One region of the Paenibacillus sp. sgz302191 genome, then DNA from elsewhere that is predicted to be linked to it. Evidence: riboswitches for the same ligand, from Rfam matches in the RefSeq annotation. Region 1 holds a riboswitch; each other region holds the start of a gene.
What was found. Region 1 has a riboswitch for cyclic di-AMP ahead of AC3G2T_RS32905 (resuscitation-promoting factor). Riboswitches for the same ligand answer to the same signal wherever they lie in the genome.

Region 1 (10,631 bases):
CCTAATCCGTCTAACCCCGTAACCGTCAAGCTAACGATGTCCAGCATGGAAACGGTATCTTTGACCGACGTATAGGACAGCTTAGCCGCAATGCACAAGGGGTCCAGAGCATGAATCAGCACGCGGGCCGGGGAGCTGGCAAAATTCGCTCCGGCCCGCAGCAGCGCTTCAAAATGCGACTGACAGGCTCCGGCCACAATGATCAAGGAATCGCGATCGCGTTCGTACTGCCTGGCGACCTGAACCGCGCTCACAAAATGAAGCGAATTTTTGTAGCTGCTCAAGTTGTTGATATCGCGGTTTTTACGGTTTTTTATTATGCCGTCATGTCCGGTAATGACGACGATATCCGGCTTAACTTGCGGCAGCAGCCGATACAGCGCATCCGGCATCTGGGCTTCGGGGACGTAAAAGCCCTCCGCAGGCACGCGAAGCTCTCCGTACAGCTGCATGCATTTGCGCAAATAGGCCGGGTCTCCGTCCACATGCAGTATTTTACCCGGCACTTCAAAATAGCTGACGCCGGAGTGCTGATTCTTCTCCTGCTGCTGCTCCCTGGCGATTTCAATTCGTCGCAGCGATTCCCGATATTGCGGGGTGCCCGACCGGAGATGATCCGGCGTGACGCCGCCAAACGCAAGCAAGTCCGTCAGGGGCGCATCTGCAAGCAGCCGGTAATCGACACCCCTCAGCACGGCCTTCACCTGCTCGATACGTTCGATTTTGAAAATGACGTCTCCGCCATAGGATTTTCGGGTAACAAAGTCTCCTTGCCTCATCGCTCAATCCCCTCCTAGGGCTATCCTATGGCGGGGATGGGCATTTGGTGCGGGTTTATTTGCAGCCGTGCGCGCGGAGGGCCGACGACAAGCGCGCGAACTCTTCCATGCTGAGCGTCTCACCGCGGCGCGAAGGCTCGATGCCGATGCCGTGCAGGAGCGCCTCCAGCTCAGCCTTGGTGTCTTTGGCAAAGAACCGCGCAGCCAGGTTGTTGTAAAGGGTTTTGCGCCGCTGGACGAAGGATGCCTGGACGACTTCGAAGAAGAAGTCGGCGTCCGCCACCTCGACCGGCGGGGTTTGCCGTACGCGCAGCCGGATGACGGCGGAATCGACGTTCGGCTGCGGGACAAAGACGGTGCGCGGCACGATCGTGACAAGCTCCGGCTCGCAGTAGAACTGCACGGCAATGCTGAGGCTGCCGTAGTCTTTGGTGCCCGGGCGGGCCGCCATGCGGTCGGCCACCTCTTTTTGAATCATCACGACGATATTTTCCAGCGGAAGCTTCTCTTCGAGAAGCTTCATAATGATCGGCGTCGTGATGTAATAAGGCAGGTTGGCAACAACGCTGATGCCGCCAACACCGGCAAAATGCTGCCGGAACAGCTCCGGCAGGTCCAGCTTTAACACATCCCCATGCACGACCTGGGCATGGGGGTACGGCTCCAGCGTCTCGCCCAGGATGGGCAGCAGACGCTGGTCGATTTCGATGGCCAAGACGCGCCCAGCCTGCTTGGCCAACTGCTGGGTGAGCGCCCCGATGCCCGGGCCGATCTCCAGCGCGCCCTTGTCCGGGCCGAGCCCGGCGGCGGACACGATTTTGTGCAAAATATTCTGGTCTACGAGAAAATTTTGTCCGAGGCTCTTTTTCAGCACCAGATCGTGCTTCTTAAGTATTTCTTTCGTTCTGTTCGGTGTAGCGACATCCTCAGGAAGCGCCCGGTTGGAAGTATTCATGTCACAGCCCTCATTTATTTAGTAATTCTACCGCCGCTTCAAACTCCTCGCGGGTGATTTGAAACATCGCACAGCGCTTGTAAAATTGCTTGCCGTTGCAGTAGCCGATGCCGAGCGCCTTGCCTGCCTCCAGCCTCCGGGAGGCCGCTTCGGCGTGGACGATGAGTCCCGCCGCCATCAGGTCCTCCCAGGTGACCAGGGAGACGGCTCCTTCATACTCCGTCCGCAAATTGCTCAGCGCCTGCCGGATCGTCTCCGGCGACGCGTTCTCAACCCCGATGTCGCCCTTGTACTCCGCCTGCTCCTGCGTAATAAAGGCATGCTTGCAGCCGGGCACCTTCGCCGCCACGATTTTGCGGATCCGCTCCCCTGCATGATCCGGATCGGTCAAAATAATAACTCCGCGCCGCTCCTGAGCCAGCGCGATCCGTTTCAACACGGCCGGACCTATTGCGGAGCCGCCGGTTTCGATCGTATCCGCCTCCACGGCCCGGCGAATCGCTGCGGTATCGTCTTTGCCCTCGACAACGATAACTTCTTTTATCATACAACGTTCCTTTCCCTGTACGCACAAAAAGAAGAGGGGTCTCCTCTTCTTTTGCCATTCGTGAACGACCTATCTATCTATATATACATTCTGCCCATGCAGAAACCGGATTACCCCTTAATTCTCAGTCGGCTTCTTCGGCCCTACGACATAGACGGTATAACCGTTCTTCGTGCCGAATTTGTTGGCATAGCTCTCATCTTCGAAGTAAACGTCGATCGTTTGCCCTTTCACGGCGCTGCCTGTATCTTCAGCGCGCCGGAAGCCAATACCGTCGATGTACACCCACCATCCGAGCGGAATAACCTTCGGATCTACCGCGATCGTTCTGCCTTCGGTGACTGTAGTTCCTGTAAACGTCTTGCCAAACCCGGGGCTGTCCGCGGATTTGCCGGTAGACTCCACTCCCGCCGAATATGCGGTGAGTTTCACGTTTTTGAGAATTTGTTTGTAGCCGAATTTGACGCCATTCTTTGAAATTTCATCCACGCTAGGGGATGAGGCCGATAAAGCGACGACCGGATTTTTCGTGCCGATGGCAACGACTTTTTTCACACTTTCCGTTTGAACCTGTTCATCTACAACTGCTTCGGAAACCAAAACGCCGTCTTCGAATACTTTTTCCATTTTTTTCAACAGAACGCCCTCTTTGCCTTCCTGGACGACCTGTTCCTTGCCTTTGAGCAGCGATGCATCGTTCTTCTTCTCGGTATCGAACGCGATCGGTTCCGTTGTTTCGTTCTGCTCTTTCTTTACCCTGACAACTTTGACTGTATCGCCGGGTAAAAGCGAAGATGCCGGTTCAGGAGTGACTCGGTCAAGCTCCCCAAGTGCAATATGTAAATCCTGCAATGCACTTTCAACCGTTCTTGCAGTTGTGTAAACAGTGGTGGTCTTTCCATCAGCAGTCAATTGAATCGGTGACGCATGATCGATCACGAATTTCTCTCCGCCCTTGATCGGAGTCGTGAGCGCTGCAGAAACTTGATCGTGTTCACCAATCTTAATGGCTTGTTCATCCAGTAGGCGTTGCAGGACCCATTGCTTCGTATGCACAACGGTTTCTTGTCCATTCACAACTACGGATACGCTCTTGGTAGCCGTACCGTACAACAACACCAAAAACATGAAAGTCATAGCGATTGAAATCATACCTAGGCTTAAAATCAAACGCAAGTTTTCATGCTTCCATCGTAGTGCCAAGGACATGCTGGATGATCGACTTACATGGGTCTCGGTTAAAGAGATGTTGCCCACTTCTTCGGTCCTCCTTCAAAGCCTCGCCGCCCGTGTGTTACGCATGATTAAATTAGACGCGACTAAGGTCAGTTTGTGATTAACTTAATAAGCCTCTCCAGCTTTGCAGCGGAGTTCACCCGACAACAACGCGGCCATTACCGGACGCTGCTGCGGTAGTCCCACCTCCTTCGCTTTTCATCCTATGATCATCTAGCCTGCACTATCTCGAAAAAATGAAAAGACCAGCGGAAAGAGGACTCTTCCCGTGGCCTTGTATGCATAGAAAAATACAACCAGACACGACAATCGTTACCTCTCTCGGTACGCTTACGAGGTTAGCTGACGGATTCGGACGTGAGAGTCGCCCTACCTGGACAACAAGCTGCTTGCTCGTTGTCGTTGGATTCACCCCTGATATTCATTCTGCTGGCATTCGGCGGTTGCATGTGCTTCCGAATGTTTGCAGCGGTTCCCCCGTTCCCATAAATGGAACTCAGCGAATGGAAATTTGGCAAATTGGTTATTAAGTTATTATGAAAAGTATATTACGCTGTAAATCTAAACCTGTAAAGGGATTATCGCCCGCTAAAAAGGGCGGAATTCGGAAATAATAAACATTTCCGGCTATAAATCTTGGTCTTTAGTACGTTTTTCTCATTATAACGTATTCTGACGCTTTTTTTCGCAATTCTTACGTTTAAATTAGGCTTTAATAGCAATTTTGTTTATAATGGGGATGGGTGAAATTGGTTCAAAAATGCCAATAATTTGCTGAAAAGGAAGGCCTTTCGATGAACCCCATTCTACAAGTCGACTCCCTTTACGGGGGATATCTTCCAGGAAAACCTGTCCTGCACGGACTTACTTTTTCAATCCGCCAAGGTGAAATGATGGGCTTGATCGGACTCAACGGCGCAGGCAAAAGCACGACAATCAAAAATATTCTCGGCCTGCTTCATCCGCAAAAAGGCACGATCCGCGTCAGCGGCCTCACCCTGGCGGAAGACCCGCTCGCCTACCGCGCAGCGTACGCTTACGTTCCCGAATCGCCCGAGCTTTACGAGGAACTGACCATCCGCGAGCATCTGGAGCTAACGGCCATGGCATACGGGCTGACCAAGGAGCAGTTCCTGACCCGATCCCAGGCGCTTTTGGAAGAGTTCCAAATGAAGGATAAGCTGAACAGCTTTTCCAGCCATCTGTCCAAAGGCATGAAGCAGAAGGTAATGATCATGAACGCGTTTTTGATCGAGCCCGCCTTGTACATTATCGATGAGCCCTTTCTCGGGCTTGACCCGCTGGCCATCCGCTCGCTGCTTGAGCTTATGGTCCGCATGAAGCGCAGAGGAGCCAGCTTCCTCATCTCCTCGCACATTTTGTCAACGATTGAAAAATATTGCGACAGCTATGTCGTTTTGCATCGCGGCAAAATGGCCGCCCAGGGAGATTTGGGCGAACTGCGGGTGCAAACCGGGCTTGCCAAAGCGTCGCTCGACGACATTTTTTACGAGCTGGTTCAAGGTGATTCGGTATGAAGGACATGGAGGTCAATATCACCGGTTTATGGCAGCAGCGCCTGGGGCGGTATTTAAAGGAAGCTTCGGGGTACTGGCTCTACGCGGCGCGCAGCAATTTTGTCGGCTTCATGTTGTTTCTTGTCATTATTTCTTCCTATTATTATGCCAAAACGTTGCAGCAGCTTCCGACAAATTATCCGTATCTGTGGATCGCTTTGCTGCTGCTTGTTCCGCTGCTCGGGTCGAGCCCGATTCGAACGCTGGTCCGGGACGCGGACCGCATGTTCCTGCTGCGGATCGAGCGTCAGATGGGCGCTTACTTTCGCAGCGCGCTTCTTTACAGCTTTACGCTGCAAGCCTTCTGGTCGCTGATTGCGCTTGTCGTGCTGTGGCCCCTGTACCGTCACTGCGAGGGTGCGGCCGCTCAGCCGTTCGTCCTGATGCTGATGCTGATCCTGCTGGTCAAATTCGCCAACATATTGGCCGGTTGGTATGAGAGCCGCTTCGTTCACACCTATGCAAGAACGGCCTCCGTCGTATTCCGCTGGGTAGCGTCGCTCGTTATCGTCGCCGTGCAGTTCGACCGCAGCTTCTTTTGGGCGAGCGCAGCCGCGCTCGTTCTGATTTTGCTCTGGTTGGCGGCAGCCCGTTTTGCGGCCGTCTATACGATCGGCTGGGATTATCTCATTGCCAAAGAGAAGCAGCAGCAGGCTCGTCTGTACATGTTCTTCAACTGGTTCGTCGATGTGCCCCAGCTGCCGACGAGGATTGCGCGCCGCAGCTGGATTAGCGGAATTACGCGCTATATCCCTTTCAAGCAGGACGCATCCTATTTATACTTGTACGCCAAAACATTGCTGCGCACGGAGCTGTTCGGCATCGTTCAGCGGATTACGCTGCTCGGGGCGCTCGCCATCTTCGTTGTCTCCGGCGATGTGGCCAGGGCAGCCGCTTTTCTCATCGTGATTTTGATTTCCACCGTTCAATTGACCGGCATCGAGCGTGCGCACCGCTATACGTTTTGGCTGGAAATGTATCCGCTGAACCGGATGACGAAAGCCGGATCGATCGCTTTTCTCATCTGGTGCGTGCTGCTTGCCCAAATCTGTGTGCTTACGATTCCGCTCCTGCTGCGCTCTGCGGCCGTATACGCGCTTGTCCCTGCAGGCAGCCTCCTGCTGGTCTCGTTCATCTGCGGCGTTGTGCTCCGCCGCAAATATCGCGCCGCTTTACTTGAGGCCTAGCAGCCGAATAGCATTCCCTGTCGTAATAGCCGCCAGTTCCTCCAGGCTGATTCCGCGAATTTCCGCGGCGGTTTCGGCGACAAGCCGGACATATGCCGTTTCGTTGCGCTTGCCGCGGTAAGGATGCGGAGTCAGATAAGGGGCGTCCGTCTCAATAAGCAGCCGGTCAAGCGGCACCTGCGCCAGCACCTCTTTGGGCTGTCTGGCGTTCTTGAACGTGACGGGCCCGCCGAACGAAATGTGGAAATTCATATCCAGACACTGCTTGGCCGTCTCCCAACTACCCGAGAAGCAGTGCATGATCCCTCCCACTTCCGCCGCCTTCTCCTCTTTTAGCACCTGCAAAACATCCTGGTGCGCATCCCGGTTATGAATGACGATAGGCATGCCGAGCTTGCGTGCCAAACGAATCTGTTCGCGGAATACGCGATCCTGCACATCCTTCGGCGAAGTATCCCAATAGTAATCCAGACCGATTTCTCCGATGGCGACCACCTTTTCGTGCTTGCACAGCTCCTCGATCCATTCCAGATCTCCCGGCTGCATGAACTTGGCCTCCACCGGATGCCAGCCTACCGTCGAATAAATAAAATCGTACCGCTCCGCCAACTCGATCGACGTCGGAATCGTCTCGCGGTCAAAACCGATATTTACGATCCGCGTAACGCCTGCATCCAGCGCCCGCTGAATCATCTCCTCCCGATCCTCGTCAAATTGCTTCGCATTCAAATGCGCATGTGTATCTGTCAGCATGGTTTAAGCTCCTTCGTGATTGTTTGTTCTATTCCCGCAGTCCGATCAATGCCCTTACGTCCGGGTAAGCGGATGCGCTCAAACGGTGAACGATCTCCTCCGGGTAATAAACCCGGTGCTTTCCTCTGTGAATGCCGCTGATCGAGCGGACGATATCCGATTTTTGCGTAATTTCCGTCAATTGATCTTTGTGATTGAGCAGCAGGATCGGCAAATTCTCATCGTTTTCACCGGGCCTGTATACATCATAGGAAAGGTTCGACGGAGAATCGATTTCCATATAAGAGGCCGGATCGAGTCCCAGCTCAAGCATCGCCTGCTCCATATGCTGAAACACCTTTTGGTCGACGTCTTCAAACGCGCTGTATTTGAACAGCTTGCGGTTCAGGAACCTTTTGCACAGGTCGGACAAAACCGCATCGCTCTCCGAGCTCCAAAAAACTAGCATCGTCTGCATCACCGATTCGTCAAGCAGGATATAATCTTCCAGGGACAGCTTGTTCTGAATCAGATGCAAAATAGGCTCGACCATGAAAGCGAACGCGTACTGCTCTTCATATAAATATTTGGCCCGCTGAAAAATTTTGTTCAGCAAAATTTCCGCACTGCGGGTAACGGGGTGAAAATAAACCTGCCAGTACATTTGGTATCTGGACATCAAATAATCCTCAACCGCGTGCATCCCGCTCTCTTTGACGACGATATGGCCCTTGTACGGCCTCATCACGCGCAAAATCCGCTCCAAATCAAACGTACCATAGTTCACGCCCGTAAAATAAGCGTCCCGCAGCAAGTAATCCATGCGATCGGCATCAAGCTGGCTGGATACAAGGCTCACGACAATTTCCTTGCTGTACGATTTGCAGATGACCCCGGCGACTTGCTTGGGAAAATCGGGGGATACGCGGCGCAGCACTTCGTTGACTTCCGTATTCCCCAGAACGATCCGGCAGGACCAATCCTCGTGGCGCGTGCCGAACGCTTTTTCAATGGAATGGGAAAAGGGGCCGTGCCCCAGATCGTGCAGCAGAGCCGCACAAAGACAGAGCAGCCGTTCTTCCTTCGGCCAGTCTTCATAATGGTTGCGTTCAAATTGGGAAATGATTTTTCGGGTCACTTCATAGACTCCAAGGGAATGGGAGAAACGGCTGTGCTCGGCGCCATGAAAAGTCAAATAGGAGGTGCCAAGCTGTCTGACCCGGCGCAATCGTTGAAACTCCCGGGTGTTGATCAAATCCCAGATCGTGTCGTCCTGCACATAAATGTATTTATGAACCGGATCTTTAAACACTTTTTCTTCTTTCATACGGGGCCACAACCTTTCTACTTTATTATTTCGACATTCTTTCGACAAATTCATTCCGGAACTTTCGACATGATTTGTCGAAAATAGTCGAATTCTAGATTCCAGTTTTCAAAGTATGATGCCTGTCCGGGGTTAACGATATTTTTTCGCTTTTTTGTGCTAGCCTATGTAAGATATTACTTACAAATCCTTATTGTATAAGGGGTTTGTGTTTTATGAACTACAGCTGAAAATTGAAATTTTTTACGTTTAGAGGTATAATTTTAAGAAAATATGGTTGACTATTTTGGGAATGGTTGGTATCATAAGTAATGAAAATATTGTCGAAACATGACGATAAACTTTAATAGACTTCATAATTGGGAAGGGGACCTTCATATATGTTGAAATCCACCGGTATCGTGAGAAAAGTTGATGAATTAGGACGCGTTGTTATTCCAATCGAGCTTCGCCGTACGCTTGGCATTGGCGAGAAAGACGCTTTGGAAATTTATGTTGACGGTGAACGCATTATGTTGAAGAAATATGAGCCTGCATGTATTTTCTGCGGCAACGCCGAGAACGTTACTTATTTCAAAGGAAAAATTGTTTGCCATATTTGTTTATCAGAAATGCCAACACCTGTGACAAAATAAGAAAAATAGTATATAATAGAAATATCACATTCCCTTTAGGTAATTCTAACCTTTTTCATATCTCCTCTAATCTCTAATTTGTCGGCTTCGGCCGCGGATTAGAGATCTTTTTTTGTCCGGAATATTTCCGGGAATCCGGGCCGGAAACCGGATGCAAAAACCGAGAGACCACCGAGGATGAAGCTCCGGCCGGGGCAGCCCGTCGCCGGCCAGGGGTCTGGCGGGCGGAGTTCATCAGACGGACTCCTGGGAGTCTGTCCGATGAACCACGTAGAAGGCATAGTAAAATGACAGCAACTCCGCCCGCCAGACTCCTAGCGCTCCAGCAGCGCGTTGTACACGTCCCGCTTGGACAAGCCGCGGTCCGCCGCCACGAGCTTCATCGCTTCCTTGCGCTCGCTGCCGCGCTCGACGTAATGCTCGACGTGCTCGCCGAGCCCGAGCGCCTCCCACCAAGCGGCGCCCGCCGCCGGCGCGGCCGCCTCCGATGCGCCTTCGGCGATGACGCAATATTCGCCCTGCGGCGGATACTGCGTCAAATGCCCGAGGCACTCCGCGATCGTGCCGCGGACAAATTCCTCGTACCGCTTCGTCAGCTCGCGGGCGAGGCAAATGCGGCGCTCCGCCCCCCACACTTCCGCCATGCGGGCAAGTGTTTTCTCGACGCGGTGCGGCGATTCGTAGAACAGCAGGGTGCCCCGCACCTGCTGCAGCTCCTCCAGCACCTTCGTCTGCTCCCTTTTCTCCCTGGGGAGAAAACCGACGAAGGTGAAGCGGTCTGTCGGCAGGCCTGATGCAATCAGCGCCGACAGGGCCGCATTCGCGCCGGGGATAGGCACCACCGGCACGCCTTGCTCTACGGCCATCCTCACCAGGTCGTAACCTGGATCGGAGATGGCCGGAAGCCCAGCATCGCTGACCAGCGCGATGCTCTGCCCCTCAAGTAGCAAGCGGACGAGCTCCGGTCCGCTTGCCTGCTTGTTGTGTTCGTGATAGCTGACGAGTCGCGTTGCGACCTCAAAGTGCGTCAGCAGCTTGCGGGTTTGCCGCGTGTCCTCGGCGGCAATCAGATGCACTTCCTTCAGCGTGCGGACCGCGCGGAAGGTCATGTCTTCGAGGTTGCCGATCGGCGTGGCGACCAGATACAGCGTTCCCGCGCCTCCATGGTCGGCCGCGTAGCTTTTTTGCACATTTACATTCTGGCTCAACTTGGATTCCCTCATTTACTGTAAAGAGGCCCTGCCTCCGTAATAAACTTCCATCAGTTCTTCGCAGTACTGCTCCTTTTCCGTGTAGACGATTAACGGCGGGAGCGTCCGAATCTCCGGCTTCCCGTCTTTCATGCCCTCGATGAGAATCATCATCGCTTCTTCGCCGGCGCGGGCATGCACGTAGCGAATCCGTTTCGGCTCTATGCGGTATTGCCTCATCAGGCAGCAAATATCAATCAACCGAGTGGGCCGGTGCACCATCGCCACTTTTCCTCCGGCTTTCACCAGCCTGGCGCTGGCCGCTATGACATCTTCCAGCGTACAGTGGATTTCATGCCTTGCCGCCGCAATATGTTCGTTCACGTTCTGTTCGCCATTGGGTACGGGCAGATAAGGCGGATTGACGGTGACGACATCGAATCCTCCGTGCCCCAGCGTCTGGTGA
Region 2 (10,631 bases), on a different contig from region 1:
TCCGACCGCCGCTGCATGCAGGGCGGTTTTCGCTATTTTTCTGAACAATGCGCTCCACTCTTTTCCTTTTGAATTCGTAGCGGTCTTATTTTTTCTAATTTTTCCATCAACTATTCGGAATAAGGATGGGCTTTGCAAATCTAATTTCCAAAAGGATTCGCCCATCCCCGAATCGAATTGATTGAGAACTAAAATTTTATGGATGAGGTGCGACCATTGAAGCTTGATCGTCTGCTTGCAATAACGATGCTGCTGCTGAACCGTAAACGAATCTGCGCCAAAGAGCTGTCGGAGCGCTTTGAGGTATCGCTGAGAACCGTATACCGCGATGTGGAAACGATCAATCAGGCGGGCATTCCGATCGCCTCTTATGCCGGCGCAAACGGCGGCTATGAAATTATGGACCAGTACCGGCTGGAGCGGCAGTTTCTCACGCTTGAGGAGCTGCAATCGATTATTACCGGGCTCAAAGGCATCCGCTCCAGCATCGGCGAGCAAGAAATCGGAGGCCTGCTGGACAAAGTAGGCGCGCTGGTCGCCAAGTCCGAGCAAAAGACGGTGTCCGAGCTGCACAATCACCTCGTCATCGATATGAATCCGTGGCACAGAAGCAGCGCCGAAAAAGAGAAGCTGCAGTCGCTGCGCCACGCAATCCGCCAAACGAAGCTTATCCGCTTTCAATACACGACATCCCAAAGCGAGCTTTCCGAGCGCACCGTCGAGCCTATGGGCATCGTCATCAAAGGCTTCGGCTGGTATTTGCACGCCTACTGCCTGCTGCGGGGCGATTACCGCGTCTTCCGCTTATCGCGCATGAAGGACATCGCCATGCTTCCCGAGACGTTCGTGCGCAGGCCCGAGACGCTGGAGACGCTGTCCTATAAGATAGGCAAAAGGCCCGAGGCGTCCTACGTCAAACTCCTCCTGCACATGCAGCCGAATGTCCGCGCTCAGGTGGAAGACTACTTCCATCCCGAGCAAATTACGGCTCAGCCTGACGGCACGCTGCTCGTCACCGCGGTCCAGCCTGACGAGCCCTGGCTGTACGGCATGCTGCTCAGCTACGGCCCCAGCCTGCGCATTCTGGAGCCCGCGCACATCGCCGGCATCGTCAAAGAAAAAGCGCAGCAAGTCGCCGCGCTCTATTCCTAAAAAACACTGACAACCTGTTGTCAGGGAGGCTCCTTTATACTAAGGCTATTACGCATAACAAGGAGGCTTCTCCCCCATGATTACATCGATTCAAGCGTTCGCAGCCGAATGGAGCAACGAAACCAAAACCACACAGCGCGTGCTGGACGCGCTCACCGACGCATCTCTGAGCCAGGGAAGCGAGTCGAACTTCCGTCCGCTGGGACAGATCGGCTGGCATATCGCCACGACGATCCACGAGATGCTTTCGCGGACAGGCCTGCAGTTCCAGGCTCCCGAAGGCGAAGAAAAAGCCCCCGCTTCCGCCGCGAAGATTGCTGATACTTACCGCGCCGCTTCGCAAGCGATGCTGGATGCCGTGCAGTCGCAGTGGACGGACGCCAAGCTCCACGAGTCCACCGACATGTATGGCGAACAGTGGCCGAACGGCCTGACGCTGCGCGTCCTCATTTCGCACGAAATCCATCATCGCGGCCAGATGATCGTACTGATGCGGCAGGCCGGACTGTCCGTGCCGGACATCTACGGGCCGACCCGCGACAACTGGATCGAGTGGGGCAAGCAGCCGGTCCTGTAGGAGCCGTCCCCGAGCCGCCTCAGCGCGTTGATCGAGTCGCGACACATGGCCGACCGACCGCCGTCATGCAGCGCAACACCGCGCGCTGGGAGCTGCGCGCGGTGCGTTTGTGTGGGGCGCTGTTGCTGCTCTCGGTGCGTTTGGACGGGGCGCTATTACTGCTCTCGGTACGTTTGTGCGGGCGAAGTTGCTGCTCTCGGTGCGTTTGTGCGGGCGCTGTTGCTGCTCTCGGTGCGTTTGCGCGGGCGCTGTTGCTGCTCTCGGTGCGTTTGTGCGGGGCGCTATTTTTGGGGGAACAGTCGCTTTTCCTGGGCGGGCAGCCGCTTGATAGGGGAAAAGCCTGCGAAAGTGCAGGTTTTTTCTGCGAAATTGGCTTATTTGGGCGAAAAGCCTGCAAAAGTGCAGGAATTTTCGCTGAAAGTGAACCTGAGCCCGTGTCCCCGCTGAAAAGCCTGCACTTTTGCAGGAATTCTTCGTAGGCAGCGATCAGTGACGCAAATTCATGTATTTTTGCAGGTTTTCTTGATGCAGCCAGGCAGATTGGGGCTATCACCTCATGACGCAGGTTTTTTTTCAACAACCCGATGCGGTCCGGGAAATATTCCGGACCGCATCTTTTTTCAATTTTCACGAAAACGAATGAAAATGCTATCTTGAGTGCGAAAATGTAAGATTCGCGTTTATGTAAACGCTATCTTTAGGTTTTGTGATATGCTGCCGGGTATTTAAAGCCAACTTCCAACCTTTACTTAAGTTCCTTTCAGGCGTATTATTCAAAACGTAGTTCATTTAGTACAATCATATGAATCCTTTATCGCTGAATTTCCTAAGGAAAACGGGGGAACCAATGAGGCGTTCATTGCCTTTGGGGTGAATCGCGTACGGACGGCATCCGTGCGTGTAGGGCTACTCTCAGAGTCCGAATCCGACAGCTAACTTCGTAAGCGTACTATGGGAGAGGGATGAATCCGTGCTGCTTATTTCGTGAGCCACAGGGTCAGACCCTGTGGTTTTTTGCTGCCAAAAATAGCCCTGCGGCAGTCGCGGACAAGTGAAACTACTTAATTCAGGGGAACATACAGGAAAGCGCCGGTGGAGGGTAACTATGGTAAACAGATTAAAAAGAATGCTGATCGGGAGACCGATGAAATCCCACGAAATCGAGGACGAGAAGCTGACGAAAATCAAAGCGCTTGCCGTCCTGTCATCGGATGCGCTGTCTTCCGTCGCTTACGGCACCGAGCAAATTTTGCTCGTTTTGATGACCCTCGGCTTTGCCGCCGTTTGGTACTCCATCCCGATATCCATAGCCGTATTGGGGCTGCTGACCATTCTGGTCCTGTCCTACAGGCAGACCATATACGCCTATCCGTCGGGCGGGGGCGCGTACATCGTAGCCAAGGATAATCTTGGCGTAGGCACAGGGCTGGTCGCAGGCGGGTCGCTGCTGGTCGATTACATTTTGACGGTAGCCGTCAGCTCGTCCGCGGGCACGGATGCGATTACGTCCGCTTTTCCGGCACTGCACGATCATCGCGTGCTGATTTCTTTGGTCATGATTTTATTTCTTACGATCATGAATTTAAGAGGCATTGCCGAATCCGCATCGGTTCTCGCACTGCCGGTCTATTTGTTTGTCGCCGCCATTTTTCTTCTGATCGTATCGGGTCTGTTCAAGTACCTCACGGGCGGCATTCATGCGGAGGTTCCCGAGATCGGAAGCGTTGTGAGCAATGTGAGCTTATTTCTGCTGCTCAAAGCTTTCAGTTCCGGCTGCTCCGCGCTGACCGGGGTAGAGGCCGTGTCCAACGCGATACCGAACTTCAAAGCTCCTGCGGAGAAAAATGCGGCCAAAACATTGATCGCCATGGGCGCCATTCTGGGCAGCATGTTCATCGGCATCAGCCTGCTTGCCTACTGGTACGGAATCAAGCCGTCTCCGGAAGAAACGGTCGTTTCGAAAATCGCCGAAGCCACGTTCGGACGCGGGGTGCTGTACTACTGCATTCAGGGCGTGACAGCGCTCATTCTCTTCCTGGCGGCGAATACGGCTTACTCGGCTTTCCCGCTGCTGGCCTTCATGCTCGCCAAAGATAAGTTCATGCCGCACATGTTCAAAGTCCGCGGAGACCGTCTCGGCTTCTCCAACGGGATCATCATGCTGGGCGTACTGTCCGCTTTGCTGGTCATTCTCTTTCACGGGAATACGGAAAACCTGATCCCGCTTTATGCAGTCGGGGTGTTCATTCCGTTCACCTTATCCCAGTTCGGCATGATGGTTCGCTGGATCAAATTGAAGCCTGCCGCGTGGATCGTCAAGTTCATCATCAATACGATCGGGATGATCACTACGCTCACGATTACCCTGATCTTTATTTTCACCAAATTCAGCCAGGTTTGGATGGTTTTCATCTTTCTGCCGATCGTCATTTTCCTGTTCTTCCGCATTCACAGCCACTACATGAACATCGCTAATGAATTGCGCGTAAATCTGGAAAAGGATAAGCCGGAAATCAAGGGAAGCACCATCGTCATTCCCGTTGCCGGCATTACCCGGGTCGTACTCAATTCCATCAGCTACGCCAAATCGTTAACCGATAATGTCGTTGCCGTCTACGTCGGCTTTGACGACGATGAAATTCACAAAATGGAAGAAAAATGGGAAGAGTGGAATCCCGGAGTCCGACTTATCGTGCTGCGTTCCCGCTACCGGAGCGTCATGAAGCCTCTGATCAAATTTATCGAAACCGTGGAGTGGAAAACGGCGGAGACGGATCATATCACCATCCTGATTCCGCAATTTATTACAAAACATTGGTGGCAAAATCTGCTGCATAACCAGACGAGCCTGCTCATTCGGGCTTATCTGTACACGCAAAAAGATATCGTTATCGCTACGGTTCCTTTCCGCTTGCATCGTTAACCGTTCATGCACCACCGGGGCAGGTGCCGCTTCGGTCAATCTAACCCAAGCAGATTGGCCAGTGGTTTGAACAACGGCATAATCCAGGCACTTGGCCCCGGCAGGTCCGGTTTGAACAAAAGAATAATGGATAATAGGCAGGCGGCCAAAGTAATACCTCCGGCCACCGCCTTCTCCTTCACACCGATACCCGGCGCACCCGAAGACAAGCCGAAATAGACAATCAGAGCTACGCATACGATACCGGCTACTGCAAGGCTTTTCAGAAGCGTCCCTCCTTATTTCTTGCGGATTTTATCGGCGGGCATTCCTTGAGGCAAGTCCGATTTGCCGACTCGCGTAATTTCGGTCCGAATGCTGACATCTACCGGCAGTTCCCTGAACATTTCAGCCCACTCCTGCTTGTTCTTTGCCCATTCCCGCGGATAATGGTTCCGGAATAGATCGGCGAAACCGAACGCATCGATTTGCAGCTTTTTTTGAGCGTTCGCCAGCGTGGACTCGACAGTTTCCGCGAGCTGCGCTTTCCACGCCTCCTTCGCTTTCCGGATGAACTCGATACTCATGTTGTTCGTATTCGTCGTGTTCAGAATCAAGTCCCCGGATATCTGAATATCGACGTTCATCCGCCACTCTCCGGCGTGAGTTATTTTTGGAGTGATGCGCGAGTTCGCTTGGATCAGATGAACCGCCACCACTCCTTCCACACCTTGCAAATCGAAGGAAAAGTTCATCGTCTCCAGCTCGTTGCGGAGAAGCAGCAGCCCGATCGTATCCGTCTTGCCCAGCATGCTCGCCAGCTTGTCCTTGCCGAACACCGCCACCCCGTTGATGGCGGTCGTCATCTGCATCGGTCTGTTCACCTGCTTCCATGAGATCGGATCGACAATCGTCAGCACGGCGGATTGGCTGTCCCCTTCCACCATCTGCGTCAGCCGCTTCAGCGTAACAAGCATGCCGAGCTTCATATTGCCCATCTCCCGAAGCTCCTCCGACGTGCTGCGCTCAAGAAGCGGCTGAAGATCCAGCACGGAAATGGCTGTTCCCGGTGTAACATACACATAAGCGTGTTCCCGGAACTGCAAATATCTGAGAAAAAAATCAAGATAGGGGCGGATTCCTTTCTCCGCCGCTTCTTTTCCGAACACGATCACCTCGCTGTGCCCCCAGAACAAATAGCGCGACAATTTGCGCTGCAGCTCGATCATTGCCTCGTCAATGCTCTTGCCGGTCCCTTTGCGCAAAAGCGTAGCCCCGGTTACATTACCGCCGCTCCCTCCCGTACTGCCTTGCGGGCCGCCTCCCGCTGCCCGGGGAATGAAGATTTGCGCCGACAGTTCGACCGCTCCGCTTGGAGTCACGTCCACTCCCGTGGCGAGCACGATGGCCAAATCATTGATTTCCTTCCTGTCCCAGCATCCCGGCAAAGCCAGCAGCAGGGAGAGGATCAGGACGACCCGGCCCCCTCGCTTCACGAACGATCGCCCGCTCTTCCTGCCCGTTCTCCAGACGCTCATTCGGGCGAAGGGGATCGGCTGTTCCGTATTGCCGCGACAAGCAGCAGAAGGCCGGGCAGCAGGATCAGAGCGATCATCGTGTACAAGTTGCCGACGGCGCTGAGCAGGCTGGCAATCTCGCTCTGATTGGATGCAACCCAGAACGAAAAGGCCACCGTCAGGAAAGCCAACGGGAACACCAGGGGCCGGTAGTCCTTCAGGTTCAGCAATTGGGCGACGGAGACGGAGTTCAAATAGAGAAATAAAGAAACTTTTATCAGTATCCCGGTAATCCAAATGGCAATGATCACGGCCTCCAGGTGCTGCAAAAAGTCCGCATAGCTAATATAACGGGCCGCTATCATAACCGGATAGGCGAGCCTGTCCGTTACGTCGCCGAACAGAAACAGACAGGAAATATTGACGGCCACCATCGTGAAGGTTGTCACACCCAGCGAGATCAGGGAAACCCGCCATACGCGGTCCCGGCCGGTAACGTAAGGAAGGAAAAAGCTGAGTAAAACGTATTCGCTCAGCCAACTGGCCGGAGCCACCGCGCCTTTGAAAATGGGCTTCAGCCCCTTTTCCGCAAACGGAAGCCATTCGTCGGTTTTCCACTCGGGAATCAGCAGCAGCAGAATAATAACCAGCAGGGCCGCCATCAGCGTCACGAGAATGACAGCGGACCGGCCCAGCACTTCGATCCCGCTGACAACATTGAGGGCGCAGACGAAAATAAGACTGCCCATAACGACAAAAAGCGGCGTCTGCGGAAGAATGGCGCTCAGAATAAACTCCCCGTATTCTCTCAGCACGGTTCCGTTCAGTTGAGCCAAGTAGAACACAAAAAACAGACCGAACAGTTTCCCCGGAACTTTGCCCAAAATCAGAACGCTCGATTCGATGGGAGACAGCTGAGGATGACGAACGTTCAGACGGTAGGCTATAAAGATCGCCAGCAATCCTACGGTAGAAGCCAGCAAAGGCGTCATCCACATGTCGTGGCCCGCGTAGCTCATCGTTACGCTGGGGACGCTGAGAACCGCTGTCGCAAGGATGGTCGGGAACATGATCGCGCTCATCTGCAGGGGGGTAATTCTACCTTGTTCCATCATCGCCCTCACCTCTTTTCAAATCGACATTCCCCCGACTGGGCTTCTCCGGCCACGGTCTGGCGCCCGACAGCTCGGGACTGCCCGTACCGCTCCAGACCGGAGAGCGCATGAACACGTCCTTGAATTCACGCAGCCGGGTCGGTGTGACCGGAGTTAAATACGGAAGCCCGAATGAGCGGAGCCTGCACAAATGAATGATCATAACGATAAAACCGAGCATGACACCAACGAGACCGAGCGTGCCGGCCAAAAACATGATCGGGAACCGGAGCAGCCGCGGCGGAATGCCGAGCGAGTAACGCGGAATCATAAAGGAAGAAATCCCCGTAATCGCAACGACGATAACCATGGGCGCGGATACGATCCCCGCCGATGTAGCCGCCTGCCCGATAACAAGCGCCCCGACGATGCTGACGGCCGAGCCGACCTGCTTCGGAAGCCGAACGCCCGCCTCCCGCAGAGCTTCGAACGTAATCTCCATAATCAACGCCTCAATCAGCGCCGGGAACGGAATTTCCTCCCTCGATTTGGAAATATTGAGCAGCAGCACGGTCGGAATCATCTCTTGGTGAAACGTAGTAATCGCTATATAGGCAGACGGCAAAAGCAGCGAAATGACAAAAAAAACGTAACGAAGCCAACGGACAAACGTGCTTACCAGAATATTTTGATAATAGTCCTCGGGCGACTGCAGCAGCGAAAACAGGCCGATAGGCGCCACCAGCGCAAATGGGGTGCCGTCGATCAGAATGGCGACCCGCCCTTCCAGCAGGTTAGCACACACGACATCCGGTCGTTCCGTCGGCAGCAGTTGAGGAAACGGAGAGAACGGATTATCCGATATCCACTCCTCGATCATTTCGCTTTCCAAAATTCCCTTGGCCTGAATAAGTTCCAGGCGGCGGCGTATCTCCTTTACCAGTTCCGGATTGGCCAAATCTTTTATATACGCGATGATAATATCCGTCTTCGAATGGCTGCCGACGGATAGGTTCACCGTTTTCAAATTGGGCGTTTTGAGCCTCCTGCGAACGAGGGGCAGATTGACCCCGATTCCTTCGGTAAACCCTTCCCGCGGTCCCCGAATCGTCGATTCGGCAACAGGCTCCTGGACTTGGCGCTGATCCAGCCTTATAAGATCGAACGACCAGGCGGTCATAGAACCGTCCAAAAACAGGACTGGATAGCCTCCACAAATTTTGTTCACCGTTTCATTAATCCCGGTATGCTCCGAAAGCGACGCCGTATGAATGCGCTCCTGCAGAAATCCGTCGTATAATTCGAACTCCTCGTCAGCGAGCATGGCAAGCGGCGAAAGCACCTGCTTTTCCAACGCGAACTGGTCCGAATACCCCCGGACGTATACAACGCAGCAGCGGACGGAGTCCGATATAGAAAAGGCGTGGAATACAATATCGTAGCAATCTTCAAAGACAGATTGAAGGTAGGATATATTGTCATCCAGCGATTCCGACAACTCCACATCGCAATCGTCGGCCAAGCTGGAAGGGGCGGAAGGAACGGCCTTGGGCATATCTGTTCATCTCCGATGTCTGGGAATGTATACTTGACTACCCCCATTATTCCCATTCGGCAGGGCTGTAAACGTTCGACAACTGCGGATGGGGAGAACGAACCGCGGCAAGCGTAACGTGAATAGAAGGACCAAAGGCTTTTTTGCATCGTTAGGGGATGCACCCGCAAAGGAAGGCGCTGCCGAAGCGATGTTTTAGAGGTCGATCGGATAACCGGACAGCCTAAGGCAACACCGGCTATGCACGGAAAAGTTGCAAAATCTCCCGTAATGCCGTGGACGTCACTCCACAGAATGAAAACTAATCAGGCCTACTGCGAAAACCCGCATGCTTCGAGGCAGCATACCTTTGGCAACGCGCGGAAAACCTGAACCCCCCATAACGCCGTGGACGTCATCCCACAGAATGAAAATACCAGGTCTACTGCAAAAAACTCGCATGCTTTGAGGCAGCGTACCTCTTGGCAACGCGCGGAAGACCTGAACCCCCCATAACGCCGTGGTCGTCACTCCACAGAATGAAAATACCAGGTCTACTGCAAAAAACTCGCATGCTTTGAGGAAGCGTACCTCTTGGCAACACGCGGAAAACCTGCAAAAGTACATCTTTTTCCTCGTTGGTAGGCCTGCAGCGAAATATTCCTGCAAAACTGCAGTTTTTTGCGCTGAAATTCACGCTCAGACCCGTCTGGATCAAAAATTCCTGCACAATCGCAGGCTTTTCGCCAAAACGAACCACTTTCATGGAAAAAGCCTGCACTTTCGCAGGTTTTACGGACGTGTGGAGGGCGGCGGGCAGAAACGTCGCAGGTTTTACGGATGCGCGGAGGGCGGCGGGCAGTATGGTCGCGGGTTTTGCGGGCGGCCCCTTCCCCCCAAAAAAAGGCCGTCCCTCGAAAGGGACGACCCGCGCTTTAAAGTACTTGCTCGCCATCGTATGTGGCGATTGTTTTGTACAGATCCGGACGCCTGTCGCGGAAAATGCCCCACTCGATGCGCTGCACTTCCAGCAGATCGAGGTCGAATTCGGCCACGAGCACCGTCTCTTCCGCACGGCCCGCCTCGGCGACCATGTTGCCGGCATTACCGGCAATAAAGGACGAGCCGTAGAACGTGATGCTGGAATCATCGTCCTCTTCCAGACCGACCCGATTCGAGGCAATGACCGGAACCAGATTGGACGCGGCGTGACCCCGCATGCACATCTGCCAGTGGTCCTTGGAGTCGATCGAGCCATCCTGCGGTTCCGATCCGATCGCCGTCGGGTAGAACAGCAGCTCCGCGCCCATCAGCGCCATGCATCTCGCCGCTTCCGGATACCACTGATCCCAGCATACGCCTACGCCAATTTTGGCATAGCGCGTTTTCCACACTTTAAAACCGGTATCCCCCGGGTTAAAATAAAATTTTTCTTCATATCCGGGACCGTCCGGAATGTGGCTTTTGCGGTACAGGCCCAGCACTTCGCCGTCCGCATCGATAACGGCAAGCGAATTGTACCTTGCATTATTCTTTTTCTCGTAAAAGCTGATCGGCAGGACCACCTGAAGCTCCTTGGCGATCGCCTTGAAATGATTGACCGCTTTATTCTCCTCAAGCTCGGTCGCGTAGCGGTAATAATCGGACTTCTCCTTTTGGCAGAAGTACGGCGTTTCAAAAAGCTCCTGAATCAAAATAATTTGCGCGCCTTGCGCCGCGGCTTGTCTGACCAGTGCTTCCGCTTTGCGGATATTGTCATCGATATTCCAGGAGCAGCTCATTTGTGTCGCCGCTACCGTCACTTTTCTCATGGGAGTCACCTCTTTCGTTTTCCACAATTACATTCTGCTGCTTG
Region 3 (10,631 bases), on a different contig from region 1:
TTACACGGCGACGCTGACGGCTCCGACGACGACGGGCACCGCGACGGTGAGCGCGAGTGTCGGCGGAAGCGCGCTGACGTCGACGTCGAGCGTGCAGTTCGTGGCGGGAGCGGCATCGGCGGCGAAGAGCACGCTGGCAGTAGGCAGCGCGTCGATGACTGCCGATGGGACAAGTCAGACGACGGTTACCGTGAAACTGATAGACGCGCAGGGGAATGCTTTGACGACCGGTGGAGCGACGGTCGTTGTTGCGACGACACTGGGCACGGTAGGCCCAGTGACGGATAAAGGCAACGGCAGCTACACGGCGACGCTGACGGCCCCGACGACGGTCGGCGCCGCGACGGTGAGCGCGAGCGTAGGCGGAAGTGCGCTGACGGCGACGGTGAGCGTGCAGTTCGTGCCCGGAGCGGCGTCGACGGCGAAGAGCACGGTCACCGTGGGCAGCGCGACGCTGACAGCCGACGGTGCAAGCCAGACTGCGGTCAGTGTGAAGCTGAAGGACGCGCAGGGGAATGCCTTGACGACCGGCGGAGCGGCGGTCGTAGTTACGACAACACTGGGCACGGTAGGCACAGTGACGGATAACGGCGACGGCAGCTATGCGGCGACGCTGACGGCCCCGACGACGGCGGGCGCCGCGACGGTGAGCGCGAGTGTCGGCGGAAGTGCGCTGACGGCGACGGTGAGCGTGCAGTTCGTGCCCGGAGCGGCGTCGACGGCGAAGAGCACGGTCACCGTGGGCAGCGCGACGCTGACAGCCGACGGTGCAAGCCAGACTGCGGTCAGCGTTAGGCTGAAGGACGCGCAGGGCAATGCCTTGACGACCGGCGGAGCGGCGGTCGTAGTTGCGACGACATTGGGCACGGTAGGCCCAGTGACGGATAACGGAGACGGCAGCTATGCGGCGACGCTGACGGCCCCGACGACGGCGGGCACCGCGACGGTGAGCGCGAGCGCAGGCGGAAGTGCGCTGACGTCAACGGCGAGCGTGCAGTTCGTGCCTGGAGCGGCGTCGACGGCGAAGAGCACGGTCACCGTGGGCAGCGCGACGCTGACGGCTGACGGTGCAAGCCAGACTGCGGTCAGCGTGAAACTGAAGGACGCGCAGGGGAATGCATTGACGACCGGAGGAGCGACGGTTGTAGTTGCGACAACACTGGGCACGGTAGGCCCAGTGACGGATAACGGAGACGGCAGCTACGCGGCGACGCTGACGGCCCCGACGACGGCGGGCACCGCGACGGTGAGCGCGAGTGTCGGCGGAAGTGCGCTGACGGCGACGGCGAGCGTGCAGTTCGTGCCCGGAGCGGTGTCGGCGGCGACAAGCACGGTCACCGTGGGCAGCGCGACGCTGACAGCCGACGGTGCAAGCCAGACTGCGGTCAGTGTGAAGCTGAAGGACGCGCAGGGGAATGCATTGACGACCGGCGGAGCGACGGTTGTAGTTGCGACAACACTGGGCACGGTAGGCCCAGTGACGGATAACGGAGACGGCAGCTACGCGGCGACGCTGACGGCCCCGACGACGGCGGGCACCGCGACGGTGAGCGCGAGTGTCGGCGGAAGTGCGCTGACGGCGACGGCGAGCGTGCAGTTCGTGCCCGGAGCGGTGTCGGCGGCGACAAGCACGGTCACCGTGGGCAGCGCGACGCTGACAGCCGACGGTGCAAGCCAGACTGCGGTTAGCGTTAGGTTGAAGGACGCGCAGGGGAATGCATTGACGACCGGAGGAGCAACGGTCGTGATCTCATCGACACTGGGCATGGTAGGCCCAGTGACGGATAACGGAGACGGCAGCTACGCAGCGACGCTGACGGCCCCGACGACGGCGGGCACCGCGACGGTGAGCGCGAGCGTAGGCGGGAGTGCGCTGACGTCAACGGCGAGCGTGCAGTTCGTGCCTGGAGCGGCGTCGACGGCGAAGAGCACGGTCACAGCGGGCAGCGCGTCGCTGACCGCCGACGGTGCAAGCCAGACTGCGGTTAGCGTTAGGTTGAAGGACGCGCAGGGGAATGCCTTGACGACCGGCGGAGCGACGGTCGTGATCACATCAACACTGGGCACGGTAGGCCCAGTGTCGGATAACGGAGACGGCAGCTACGCGGCGACGCTGACGGCCCCGACGACGGCGGGCACCGCGACGGTGAGCGCGAGCGTAGGCGGAAGCGCGCTGACAGCGACGGCGAGCGTGCAGTTCGTGCCCGGAGCGGTGTCGGCGGCGACAAGCACGGTCACCGTGGGCAGCGCGACGCTGGCAGCCGACGGTGCAAGCCAGACTGCGGTCAGTGTGAAGCTGAAGGACGCGCAGGGCAATGCCTTGACGACCGGTGGAGCGACGATCGTGATCGCCTCGACACTGGGCACGGTAGGCCCAGTGACGGATAACGGAGACGGCAGCTACGTGGCGACGCTGACGGCCCCGACGACGACGGGCACCGCGACGGTGAGCGCGAGCGTAGGCGGAAGTGTGCTGTCGGCGACGGCGAGCGTTCAGTTTCTCCATGGAGAGGTGAGTTCATCTCGCTCAACGGTTGCCGCAAGCGATCTTGTCGTACGGGCGGATGGCAGCAGCAAAGCCTCGATCTTCGTGAAGCTGAAGGACGATTACGACCATCCGATTGCCGGAAAACGGGTACTGCTCGAAGCGAATGGCGGACGATCGGTCATCGATGTCGTTTACGGATTGACCAATGCGGATGGTCTTGCCTTATTTGCGGTAAGCAATACAACGGCAGAGAACGTGACTTATTTTGCAAAGGAAGAAGCAAGCGGTCTATCGTTGGACCAAACCGTGAATATTAGGTTTACATACGATCAGCCTCCGAATATCGTGTTGCAAGCGGCTCCTGCCGGTCCAACCTTCGGAAGCGTGACCGTTACCGTAACGGCGTCGGTTTATGGTCAATTCAATAACGTCTCTTCGATCAAATGGGCAGCAGGAAACCGTCCTGTCTCGTATTTTGGGACGCAGGGCGTAGAAATCACGGACCATTTTACCGTACAAGAGAACGGGGTTTATTCAGTCTATGTGGCCGATGCGGCGGGCAACGCGAACGTTAGCTCGATTGAAGTCCGGAACATCGTTCCTTTGAGCGGCAATGCGAGCTTGAGCAGCTGGCAGCTTATGGGATTGGGCGGGACGGTAAAGTTCGATTTTGACCCGGGGACAGTGAACTATACGGTAGACGTAAGCCATTCGGTTTATGGCTTGAAAATGGTGCTGACAGCCTCGGACGTCTATTCTGCCGTCTACGTGAACGGATTGCAGGTTGCGGGCAGCCCGATGACCGGTGAATATTCGCTTGCAACAGGCAAAAACACGTTCGAAGTCAACGTCAAAGCGCAAGACGGTTCAGTTAAAACATATACGCTGAGCGTGATTCGTTCGGCTGCAAGCTCCGGTTCCGATTCTGGTTCGACTTCAAGCTCGTCAAGCCATTCGTCGCCCGGCAATTCGATCGCGGCTTGGATCAATGATGCAAAGGTGTCCGGGATTGCCACACTTCAAACAGATGCCAATGGAGTGAAGTCCGTTGATGTTCGATTGGATAAGGATACTTTAAAGAAGGTGCTTGACTCTTTATCCTCCTCGCCTGAACGGAATCTCTCGGTATCGATTGAAGATGAGGCGGACCAAACAGCGCTGCGGCTTCCCGGTGAAGCTGTCAAGCTCCTTGCCGGGAAAGCGGATAAGATCACTTTAAAAACTCAGCATGGCCAGTATCGCTTGCCTCTGGCGGAAGTCGTAAATCAGGAGTCCGAGTGGACGAACGATGCGGAAGTTCAAATAACGATCGAGCGCGGCAAAATTGAAGCGATACCCGGACTGCAGGATGCGGCGAATAAAGGCGGTTTCCGGTTGGCGGCGGATCCGATTCATTTTAACGTATATGTGACGCATCATGGCGAGAAAAGCGAGATTTCCGGCTTCAACCGCTATGTACAAAGGGTTCTCTATTTGCCGGCGGATGCCGGAACGGCTGCAACGGCCGTGGTATGGGATCCGACATTCGGTGTACGTCCGGTGCCGACGGAATTTGCCAAAGTTGACGGACATCAGGCGGCCGTTATTCGCAGCCTCACGAACAGCGTTTATGCATTGGTGTCCAAAACGTCCCAATTTACAGATATTCAAGGACATTGGGCCGCGGCTGAAATTGGCAGGATGAATAGCAGAATGATCGTACTTGGCGTAGATGAAAACCGGTTTGCTCCCGAAGCCGTTATTACGCGGGCTGAACTCGCCGCTTTGCTTGCGAGAGCGTTGGGCTTGCCGGAGGGCGGAGATCGTGCCGGTTTCCGAGACGTGAGCGAGTCGATCTGGTACAGCCGGGCCGTGAAAGCAGTTCAAGCATACGGAATTATGGACGGTTTCGGTGACGGAACGTTTGGGCCCAACCGAGAGGTTTCGCGGCAAGAAGCGATCGTAACGATCGTTCGGGCGCTGCGCATGGCCGATGCCGCTTCGGTGACGAGCAATGCCGGGGCGCAAGTGAACTTGGCCGCCTACACCGACAGCAATCAAATCGGCGGCTGGGCGAGCGATGCGATGCGGACAGCCATTCATATAGGCTTGGTGAAGGGGTATGGCAATGAATTGCGTCCGCAGAAGCCGTTAACTCGTGCCGAGACGACCGTACTTCTTTACCGGATGCTGCAAAAAGCGGGATTAATCGATGGATAAGCTTGAATCAGGAGACGGGCCGAGGGGCTCGTCTCTTTACTTTGCGGTTCAATGTCACCGGCAAAAGCATTCCAAAGAAAATGGAACGATAATGATCGAAATTTATATTTGATTACGCTTTCACTTGGGAAAATCATCAAAAAAACAAAATAAAGCCCCGTATTCTTATTTTACATAAACGGTAATTAGGGGTACCATTTGATTCAACAACTTCACATCATAAATCAAATCGCTGAGTCCCTGAAAGGGGAGCGGGGGAACCACCAGAAACCGATCCGAACAGGGGGCGGTTTTGCGGGGTGAATCTAAAGCAGGCGTTTGCTTGCCGCAGTAGGGCACTCTCAAGCCCGAATCCGACAGCTAACCTCGTAAGCGTATTGAGAGAGACCTTCGATCGTGCTTTCAGCAGTTCGTTTCTTTACGTTGAAAAGAAGCCCGAGAGTAGAATTTCTCTGCTCTCAGGCTTCTTTTTGCTTTTTTTCCACACATTGAGGAGAGTGACTGTAAATGTATCCTGAACCCATGACAGCACTGCAAGAAGAACGCACAAAAAATTGTAAAATTGTCAGGATCGAATATTTTCGATTTAATTCCGAGCTAACGGACAAGCTGATGCCCGGACATGGAACTGACTATCATTGCGGTATCCTGGCGATTTCAACAGGCGGTGCAGTGTACGGTATCGGAGAATTCATCATGCCAAGCTGCGCTGTGAAAGGTGATCTCGTACAGTGGGTAAGTGTTTTCCAGAGGATCAAAGGTCTAACTCTCGAAGATGGACTGCATTACATTCAGCGGAATAAGGAGCAGTGGGGTCTTGCCAGAACGCAATTAATCGAATCGGCATTCAACGATTTGGATGAAAAGCTGAGACACTCATCTGCCGGCGGCAATGAATCGGGTTTCTTAGGGGATCATGCTTATTTATTTGACCGTTCAGAGGCATATGTCTCTTTTTAGGGCAGATGTGTGGGGAATTTTAATCATTTTTTACGTTTTTTTAATGCATGGACCCGGATTCTTTTACCTCCTTTTTACAGCGTTCCGTATTAAGATCTCAATGTGACCGTGGGGAAAGCCGAGAAAGGGCAGTACCACGTGTTAAAAATTGGGCTTATGATTAGCCGCAATGACATGGAGGAGTAAGAAATGAATGAATCGGAGTTTATATTGGTTGCAGCTCCTACGAAAGCCGGCGAGCAATTTATTCGTCATTTAAAGTTTAAAGGGCTGCCTTGTGCGGTTGTAACGAACAATAGACAGGACCAGCAGCGCTTTTCCAAGCTTGGTGTGAATCATATCATGATTGTGGATACGGTCGAACATGAGACTTGGGTCGCTCCCGAATATCCGATAGGTAAAATCTTTTTGTTTGAAAATAGTTTGCCTTTATGCTGCCGCTATCTTCAAATCACCCGCAAATGGACTTCAAAAGCGGTCTATGTCATTACCGAACGCGACTATGCCAGGCTTATTTACAAAGGGCTTGGCGCCGATCATGTCATTTATTCAAGGGCAGGCAACGTTTCATTTTTACTCGATTAGCACGGTAAAATTTACAATTCGTCGCCTTACTGGATGACGAACAGCGGCAGTGTGACGGGCTCGTCCTCGGGGTCCGCCGACAATTCCCTAAAGTTATTGCTGAATAGTGAACCAGCAGATACAATTTCAGGAGAGGGGGGACATTTGATGAGAATAAAGCCGCATACGTTCAACAGTGTCAAATACAAGATTTTGTTTGTCAACCTGATTTTGATGATTTCATTCAATCTGCTTATCATTTATTTCTGGAATTACCGGACTTCGGAGGATACCCGGGAGTCGGCGGGCAACTACATCAACGACATGTTGAGGGTTTCCGGCAACAATCTGGAAGTGGCTCTCAAAGATATTTATGCGCTGGTGTCGATTACATCGACAGAAAGCGATATTGTCGCCATTTTGTCGAAAAGAGAGGAATCGACAGGACTTTCCTATTTGCAAGAAAACAGGAAAATTGACGATTATTTGGTCAATTTGTTCACATACAAGCATTATTTGAACGATATTATGATTGCCAATTTAAACGGAAGGACGTTTTCGAACGGAAATACAATTTCCTGGGAATTCCTTACCAAGCAGAGCTGGTATCCCCGATTGATCAATGACGAAGGGGCGTCTGTGTTCATTCCTCCCCATTATAATTCGGATAATCCTTATATTACGCCTTACCGGGACGATAGAGTGGCTTCGATCGCCCGTCCCATTAAATATCAAGACAGCGTGATCGGGTTCGTGATCGCCGATATCAAAAGCGATTTGCTGCGCGACATGTTCGCAAGCAACCTGAACAAGGTGAACATTTTGATCGCCGACCGCAGTTCGAACGAGATCGTCTACAATTCGCAGAAGGAGAAGATGCCCGATCCGGATATCAGCGCTATGATCGGCGGCATGCAGGGAAACGAGGGCAGCTTCTACAGCCAGATCGGTCATGAGGATAATTTGATCGTATACCGTTATTCGCCTACGACGAATTGGATGCTGATCGGCATCGTTCCGAAAAAGATTTTGCTCGAGGAATTCAGTAAAACGAGAAACAGCTCGCTGCTGCTTTCCATGGCATTTTGCCTGATCGCCCTGCTGGTTTCCACGGTGGCGTCCTCCTATTTGACCAGACCGATTCTGAGATTGAACCGCGCAATCAAACAAATTGACGGCAACCATCTGGATGTGCAATTGGAGATCGATTCGAACGATGAGATCGGCCAGTTGTCCCGGCAATTCAACTCCATGGTGCATCGGATCAAAGATTTGATCCAGGATACGAAACAGCGCGAGCAGGATAAGCGCAAAGCGGAGATGCGCGCATTGCAGGCGCAAATCAACCCTCACTTTTTATATAATACGCTGAATACGATCAAATATTTGTCCATTTACCAAGGGGCCGATAACATTCACGATGTGGCCGAGTCTTTATCGAGATTGATGCACATCAACATGCAGGACAAGGTGTTCATCACGATTGAGGAAGAAATCGAGTACCTGAAGAGCTATTTAAATATTCAAGAGTACAAGTACAGCAACAAGTTCACCTACAGCTTTTCCATCAGCGAGAGTGTGAAGCCTTATTTGATCCCCAAATTGCTGCTGCAGCCGTTCATAGAAAATTGCCTGATCCATGGCATTGGACCCAAGAAGGACATGGGAGCCATTCTCATCAAAGGATACGCGGAAGGCAAGAAGCTTGTTTTTAAAATTCAGGATAACGGCGCAGGCATCGGGGAGAACACGATAGAAGACATCGTTGCGAACGGCAATTCCGCAGGCCATGTAGGCATCCGGAACGTCATCTCCAGAATTAAGACCAACTTTGGGGACGATTACGGCGTAAGCATCGTTAGCGAACGTAACCTCTACACCATTGTCGAGGTCACCTTACCTGTCATTACCAACGAGGAGATGGAGCGATATGTTTAACATCCTGATTGTGGACGATGAATTGCTGCCCCGCACCCATTTGAAATTTATGATCAATTGGGAACAGCACGGCTTGACGATTTGCGGCGAAGCGCCTAACGGTGCGGAGGCGGTGGCCTTTATGGAGCGGCAAAAGGCGGATATGATCATTTCGGACATTCGGATGCCGCATATGGACGGTATTGAATTATCGGGCGTCGTTCATAGAAGGTGGCCGGACACGGTGCTGATTATGCTCAGCAGCTACGACGACTTCGACCTTGTGCGGGAGACGCTGCGCAACGGCGCAATGGACTATTTGCTGAAGCATCGTCTGAATAAAGAAACCTTGCTGGAGACGCTGGAGCGGGCCAAGGAACGCATTCGCCGGCGCAGTCCGCTGCAATTGGAAAGGCCGCGGGCAGACCAACTGTATGCGCTTCGTGAAAAGTTCATCATCCAACTGCTGAGCGGCTATTATCACGATAACGATGAAATCCGCGATCATATGAAGGCGCTCCAATTGAATCTTGGCACTGCGAACCTGGTGCCGATTGTGATGGAGGTCGACGATTTCCACGGTATCGTGGCCAAGCGGGGGTTAAAAGAAGAATCCATTCTGAGATTCGCCATCGTCAACATAGTGGAAGAAATATTTGGCGACCACGGGAACGGGGTCGTCTCTCATATCGCGGGCGGCAGGTTTATTATGCTGCTCTCTTTCGTTACTGTGCGAAGCCGCCATGCCGTTGACCATGCGTTGACCGAAATTTTGAACCGCACGAGCATCTGCTTGAAAAAATTCGTCAAAGTTTCCGCGAGCTTCAGCATCGGAAGCTTGTGCGCCGATTTAGGGCAAGTGGCCGGCAGCTATGAAGCGGCGGCGCAATCTTTGCAGGGGAAATTTTTTATGGGGAAAAACAGCATCGTCAAAAGCTTTCGTCCCGTAAGCGGCGAGCATGCCATGACGGGCCTGGCGATTGAGGACGAAAAAGAACTGATCGCCAGCATAAAACGGATCGACGAAGAACAAACGATGCGCGTGTTGGACAACATTTTCACGCAAGTTAAGCGGAATCAAGCGAGTCTTGCCAGCTCCAAAATGATGTTCAACGAACTGCTGGGCATCGTCAGCCGCCAATATAAAGAAAATTCGCTTGATGTCCGGGCGATTTACAAAAATAATGAAGTGCCGCACGAGGTGCTGGCCCAATTGGAAACGTTGCAGGAAATCCGGGAATGGATTACCGGCTTATTCCGCGAACTGCTGCTGCGGCTGCATTTGAGCACCGAAGAGCAGTACTCTTTTCATATCCAAAAGGCGGTTCGACATATGAACCAGCACTATCACGAAGCTTTATCTCTAGCCGGCGTCGCCGAATCGATCGGTATTAGCAGCAACTATTTAAGCTCGCAGTTTAAAGAGGAGGTCGGCGTCGGGTTCGTCGATTACCTGAACGATTTGCGGGTGGAGAAAGCGAAACAGCTGCTGAAGGGCGGCAAAACCGAGCTGAAGGATATCCCGGAACAGTGCGGATTCAGCAATTACAACTACTTCCTGCACGTGTTCAAAAAAAAGCTGGGCATCACGCCCAAAGAGTTCGTGAATGTCAGAGATAGCGAGTAACGATGCCTGAATCGGAAAATATCGTAGCGAATCGGAAGATATCATAATTTTTTCCGCGTGCGGCTGTCGTATAGTTGTTTTTAGAAATAACGTTCTTATACATGAAGGAGGGGCAATATCATGAAAAAGATTGCAGGAAGCCTGATCGTTCTTTCACTGGCTGCATCGCTTTCCGCTTGTGGAAACAATGCGGCTCCCAGCGGCGGCAGCAGCTCGCCGGCCGGCACGGCGGGTCAGAGCAAAGCAACGGCCGAAGCTTCGAAGAAAGTGAAGGAGATTTCGCTGTTGATGTTCACCGACTGGTACAAACCGGGAATACAAGCGATTGAGAAAGATGTGAACGACCATGCCGATCAGCTCGGATTCAAGCTCAATATCGAGAAGGTGGCCGGCGGCAAACAGGGCGAGGATTTATACAAGGCGAGAGCCGCTGCCGGCGAACTGCCTATGTTGATCTCCAATTACGGAGTCAACTGGCTGAATGGAAACATGGGCGGTTTGGACCATTTTCAGGAAATCGGCGGCGATTGGACCAAAAATATCCCCGATTCGATCATGAGCGCGCCGCAGTTCACGTATCAAGGCAAAGTATACGGAATCCCTTTTGACAGCATTAACGTTTCAGGCATTTTCTATAATAAGAAAGTTTTTGAAAAGCTGAACATTGCCGTACCGCAAACGTATCAGGACTTCCTGGCCGCGTGCGAGAAAATTAAAGCTGCCGGCATTACGCCGATTTATTTGCCTGCCAAAGATACGTGGACGGTCAATATTTTCGATCACGAAGGCTGGTTGCGGGAGAATAAGCCACTGACGGACGTTTTTGCCAAAATCAATGCGAATCAGGCGCATTATGCCGATTTTCCGCTGGTCAAG

Region 2: another riboswitch for cyclic di-AMP. It lies ahead of AC3G2T_RS07075 (APC family permease); the one in region 1 lies ahead of AC3G2T_RS32905 (resuscitation-promoting factor).
Region 3: another riboswitch for cyclic di-AMP. It lies ahead of AC3G2T_RS15130 (hypothetical protein); the one in region 1 lies ahead of AC3G2T_RS32905 (resuscitation-promoting factor).

The regions. Positions count from the first base shown of each region.
Region 1 is NZ_JBYLHY010000035.1:49,455-60,085, forward strand. It holds gene yabG (sporulation peptidase YabG) at 1-779, opposite strand, end outside; gene rsmA (16S rRNA (adenine(1518)-N(6)/adenine(1519)-N(6))-dimethyltransferase RsmA) at 835-1,734, opposite strand; gene rnmV (ribonuclease M5) at 1,745-2,281, opposite strand; gene AC3G2T_RS32905 (resuscitation-promoting factor) at 2,399-3,538, opposite strand; cyclic di-AMP (ydaO/yuaA leader) riboswitch at 3,829-4,029, opposite strand; gene AC3G2T_RS32910 (ABC transporter ATP-binding protein) at 4,312-5,055, shown strand; gene AC3G2T_RS32915 (ABC transporter permease) at 5,052-6,281, shown strand; gene AC3G2T_RS32920 (TatD family hydrolase) at 6,267-7,034, opposite strand; gene AC3G2T_RS32925 (HD domain-containing protein) at 7,063-8,340, opposite strand; gene AC3G2T_RS32930 (AbrB/MazE/SpoVT family DNA-binding domain-containing protein) at 8,721-8,975, shown strand; gene rsmI (16S rRNA (cytidine(1402)-2'-O)-methyltransferase) at 9,290-10,198, opposite strand; gene AC3G2T_RS32940 (tRNA1(Val) (adenine(37)-N6)-methyltransferase) at 10,199-10,631, opposite strand, start outside.
Region 2 is NZ_JBYLHY010000004.1:70,343-80,973, forward strand. It holds gene AC3G2T_RS07060 (hypothetical protein) at 1-48, opposite strand, end outside; gene AC3G2T_RS07065 (helix-turn-helix transcriptional regulator) at 217-1,152, shown strand; gene AC3G2T_RS07070 (DinB family protein) at 1,229-1,729, shown strand; cyclic di-AMP (ydaO/yuaA leader) riboswitch at 2,535-2,692, shown strand; gene AC3G2T_RS07075 (APC family permease) at 2,835-4,652, shown strand; gene AC3G2T_RS07080 (Ger(x)C family spore germination protein) at 4,931-6,127, opposite strand; gene AC3G2T_RS07085 (GerAB/ArcD/ProY family transporter) at 6,166-7,263, opposite strand; gene AC3G2T_RS07090 (spore germination protein) at 7,247-8,797, opposite strand; gene AC3G2T_RS07095 (hypothetical protein) at 9,219-9,542, opposite strand; gene aguB (N-carbamoylputrescine amidase) at 9,712-10,587, opposite strand; gene AC3G2T_RS07105 (agmatine deiminase family protein) at 10,615-10,631, opposite strand, start outside.
Region 3 is NZ_JBYLHY010000009.1:77,554-88,184, forward strand. It holds gene AC3G2T_RS15125 (invasin domain 3-containing protein) at 1-4,687, shown strand, start outside; cyclic di-AMP (ydaO/yuaA leader) riboswitch at 4,908-5,078, shown strand; gene AC3G2T_RS15130 (hypothetical protein) at 5,195-5,647, shown strand; gene AC3G2T_RS15135 (hypothetical protein) at 5,837-6,232, shown strand; gene AC3G2T_RS15140 (sensor histidine kinase) at 6,380-8,149, shown strand; gene AC3G2T_RS15145 (response regulator) at 8,142-9,755, shown strand; gene AC3G2T_RS15150 (ABC transporter substrate-binding protein) at 9,876-10,631, shown strand, end outside.